Regions from separate parts of the Bradyrhizobium sp. T-12 genome, predicted to be linked through region 1. Evidence: riboswitches for the same ligand, from Rfam matches in the RefSeq annotation. Region 1 holds a riboswitch; the other holds the start of a gene.
The links. A riboswitch is a leader RNA that binds a small molecule or an ion and turns the genes downstream of it on or off. The one in region 1 is predicted to bind cobalamin.

Region 1 (2,181 bases):
TACCCTTGGTGCGCAGCGCTTGTGCACTTCACAACGGCATGGCGACCTTTGCCGAAGCCAATGTGCCGGACAGGCCTAGCTGACCCGCTGATTGACCGAGACGACGCGCCATCCGGTCGCGAGGCGATCGATCCGGGTCAGCGACAGCGGCTCGATCACGAAGCGCAAGGCGGCTTGCGGCGTGAGATCCAGCGCGATGCACAGCGCGGCGCGGATGGTGCCGGAATGCACAACGAGCGTGGCCGGTCCGGTCCCGATCCGCGACAGGCCTAGCCGGACACGCGTGACCTGATCCGCAAAGCTTTCGCCGCCCGGTGGCCGCCCGCCGGCCGGATCATTCCAGAACTGGGCGTAAGTCTCGTCGCCGGTCGCAGCGAGCGCGTCGTGCCGATGGCCGGTCCAGTCGCCGAAATCCTGCTCGCGGAATTCGCTGACCAGCTCCGGTTCGAGACCCAGCGCGCGCGCCGTCTCGACCGTACGCCGCGACGGGCTGGCATAGCTGGCGGCATTCCGCGGCAGATGGCGCTGCAGCGCCTCCAATTGCGCGCGATCGCCGAGGTCGGCCGGTGCGTCGGCGGCGTGGATGGTGCCTTTGATGCCGTCGACCGGCGCGTGCCGGATCAGCCAGAGGAAGGTCTCGCCTTCCATGCTCAAACACTCCAAGGAAGTTGGTTGCTGTGGCAATAACGTCGCACGGGATACATTGACTCTGTCCTGATGGTAATCCTAGATGCTCGCGACGGTTTCCCCGAGAGGGGATGAAAAGGGAATGCGGTGCGGGGACATTGTCTCCAATGCCGCGGCTGCCCCCGCAACTGTAAGCGGCGAATCTTGCATCACGAGCCACTGGGCATCTCGGTCCCGGGAAGGCGACGCAAGGTACTGACCCGCGAGCCAGGAGACCTGCCGTCAGCCGTGGTCACACGCGAAGATGTCGGTCGGGGAGTACAGACATTCGGCTTCATCGGACGGCCGCAAGGCCAAAGGTGAGACCTCGTTCGCTGTGACGTGCCACTGACGTCATACCGAGGTTTTGTGCCGTGTCTTCCATCCGCATCCTACGACCGCGCCGCTTCCTGATCGCCTCCGCAGCGCTCACGTTGGCAGTGGCCGATCTGCCCGCCGCGATGGCGCAGCAGGCTCGCGAACGGCTGCCGGCGGTCGAAATCTCGCCGGCCCAATCCCGCAAGCAGGCGAAGCCTGCTGGCCGGGAGGGGCAAAGCGCCCGCCGCGCGTCCTCGCACAGATCCGCTGCTACGGCAGCGCCAAAGCCTGCGGTGCCTGGCGATGGCGTACAGACGCAGGCGGCGACACCGCTCAACAGCAATGCGGTGGCCGAAAGCGCCTCGCGGCTCGGCCTGACGGTGCGCGAGACGCCGGCGACCGTCGAGGTGATCTCTGCCGAGACCATGCGCGAGCAGGGCTATCGCACCGTGTCCGAGGTGGCGCAGGGCGCGGTCGGCGTCACCTCCGGGGATGCGCCGGGGGAGCCGGCAGGTTTCTCGATGCGCGGCTTCACCAACAGTCAGATCAACACGCTCTACAACGGCATCAAGATCGGCCCGCAGAACATGACCTCGCGGATCATGGACACCGCCAATCTGGAAGCCGTGGAGTTCTTGAAGGGACCGGCCTCGCTGATCTCGGGCGAGGGCGCCGCCGGCGGTGCGATCAATTTCGTCACCAAGCAGCCGCATACGGGGCCGATCCGGAACGAGGCTGACTTCTCCTGGGATTCGCTGAACTCGTTCCGCGCGCATTACGGCTCGGGCGGCAGCACCAACGTGCAGGGCCTCGACTATCGCTTCGACATCAGCCGTTCCTCGCTCAACGGCTTTGTCGACGACACCAATACCAAGATGCTGGATGTGTCGGGTCAGCTCAACTACCGCATCTCCGACAGCCTCAAGGTCTGGGGCGCGATCGAATATCGCGAGGATCGCGGCAAGGCCTATTGGGGCGCACCGCTTGTGCCGGTCGCTTTCAGCGGCGCGCATGCGACGAGCGGGATCGTGTCCGGCAATTACGTCTCGAACTACAACAAGACCAACCTCGGCGCCGTCACCATCGACGACCGGACCTTCAACACCAATTACAACGTTCTCGACAATCGCAACGTGGCGCAGGAGGTGTGGCTCCGCGGTGGCTTCGAGCTGAAGCTGGCGCCCGACCTGATCCTGA
Region 2 (2,181 bases), 760 kb from region 1:
TGATCCCGAACCCCGACAAGATCCTCTGCATCGGGCTCAACTATGAGAATCACCGCAAGGAGACCGGGCGTACCGAGGTCGAGAATCCCACCGTGTTCGGCCGCTTCGCCAACAGCCAGACCGGGCATCTCACCGACATCATCCGCCCGAAGGTCTCGACCCAGCTCGACTTCGAGGGCGAGCTCGCCGTCGTGATCGGCAAGGCCGGCCGCTACATCCCCCGCGCCGAGGCGTTCGGCCATGTGGCCGGCTATGCCTGCTACAACGAGGGCAGCGTCCGCGACTACCAGCGCCATACCCATCAGTTCACGCCGGGCAAGAACTTTCCCGCCACCGGCGCCTTCGGTCCGTTCCTGGTGACGCCCGACGAGGTCGGCGAGGTCGGGCCGCTGCGGCTGCAGACCCGGCTCAACGGCGAGGTGGTGCAGGACACCACCATCGATCAGATGATCTTCGATATCCCGCGCCAGATCGAATATTGCTCGCAGTTCACCCGGCTCGAGCCCGGCGACGTCATCGCCACCGGCACGCCGGGCGGCGTCGGCTCGCGGCGCACCCCGCCGCTCTGGATGAAGGCGGGCGATGTCCTCGAGGTCGAGATCGACAAGGTCGGCCTCCTTCGCAATGCCGTCGCCGACGAGGTCTAACGGAACCGGCGGTGCTAGGGCACCGGAACGATTCACGTGGGTTAGCCATTGAAGACGCGGGTAGGACGCGGAGTCCGATGGAATGGGTATGCTCGATCCCGGCCGATTTCTGGTGTCGTGCTCGCATTGCGATGCCTGGCCGATGGCGGCCAACGTGAAGCGGTCGAGCTGGTCGGCGTCGCCGCATGAGGTTCGCTTTGTCTGCACGCGCTGCCGCCGCGAGGAGACTGCGATCGTCTCGGCCTCCGGCGAATTGACCCCGATCAAGCGCGTCGATGTTCCGCCTCGCGATGTCGCTGCCGCCTGGGCCCAGGCCCAGCGTTTGCGAGGGCGGACTTGAGCCGCAGTTGCTACACCGACTGCCGATTGACTCTCCGGCGGAACGGCACGTAGATGATCGCGACGGTTCTCCTCATGGAGATCAAAAGGGAATGTGGTGCGGGGCGTCCCAACGCCGGGATTTGTCTCAACGCCACGGCTGCCCCCGCAACTGTAAGCGGTGAATCTTTCGTCCTGTGCCACTGGGAATCTCGGTCCTGGGAAGGCGACGCAAGGTAACGACCCGCGAGCCAGGAGACCTGCCGTCAGCCGTGGTCACACGCGAGGATGTCGGTCGGGGAGTACAGACATTGGCTTCACCGGAGCAGCCCATTGCTCTGCCGTGAAACCTCGTTCGCTGTGACGTGCCACCGACGTCATACCGAGGTTACAACATTGTCCCGTCTCGCTTCTGCTGCCCGGCGCCTCAGCGTAGGCCTGTTCGCATCGGTCTCGCTCCATTCGCTCGGTCTCTCCGCGGCCTTCGCCCAGCATGCTGTCGCCGAGCAGTTACCGCCGGTCGAGGTGAGCAAGCCCGACGATCAGAACCGCACGCGGGCCAGGGCGATCGGTGAGGGTGAGGCGACGAGGCCGCGGCGAGCCGCGAATGTCGCGCCGGCAGGCAATGGAACCGGCTCATCCGGCCCGGGCTCCGGGGCTGTCGCCGGTGACGGCGGCATCGTCGGAGCAGCCACGACCGTCATCACGGCCGCGGATATCGCGCATGCGCCGTCGCAGACGCTTGCCGAGATCATCGCCACGCAGACCCCGGGAGCCCAGATCACGACGTTCTATGGCGGGCAGATCGGCGCCAAGACCAGCGTGGACCTGCGGGGCTTCGGCGCCTTTGCCACCGCCAACACGCTGGTGCTGGTCAACGGCCGGCGGCTCAACGACGTCGACATGGCGCAGGTGGACCTTTCCACCATCCCGCTCAATTCCATCGAGCGTATCGAGATCACGCGCGGCAATTCCGGCGCGGTGCTCTATGGCGACAACGCGGTCGGTGGCGTGATCAACATCGTCACCAAGACCGGAAGCGGCGGACCGCCCGTGACCGCGCGCATCGAGGCCGGCTTCGGCTCGTTCAACACCAGGCTCGGCAATGTCTCGACCTCGCTCAATTCGGGGCCGTGGTCGACCTCGTTCTACGGCAATGCCGTCAGCACCGACGGCTATCGCGACAACAATCGCTATTCCCAGCAGAATGGCGTCG

Region 2: another riboswitch for cobalamin. It lies ahead of AC0WRY_RS16435 (TonB-dependent receptor); the one in region 1 lies ahead of AC0WRY_RS12815 (TonB-dependent receptor).

Annotation. Positions count from the first base shown of each region.
Region 1 is NZ_CM177756.1:2,746,915-2,749,095, forward strand. Features, by position in the region: gene cobT (nicotinate-nucleotide--dimethylbenzimidazole phosphoribosyltransferase) at 1-83, shown strand, start outside; gene AC0WRY_RS12810 (histidine phosphatase family protein) at 76-648, opposite strand; cobalamin riboswitch at 724-925, shown strand; gene AC0WRY_RS12815 (TonB-dependent receptor) at 1,041-2,181, shown strand, end outside.
Region 2 is NZ_CM177756.1:3,502,838-3,505,018, forward strand. Features, by position in the region: gene AC0WRY_RS16425 (fumarylacetoacetate hydrolase family protein) at 1-647, shown strand, start outside; gene AC0WRY_RS16430 (hypothetical protein) at 730-987, shown strand; cobalamin riboswitch at 1,034-1,247, shown strand; gene AC0WRY_RS16435 (TonB-dependent receptor) at 1,362-2,181, shown strand, end outside.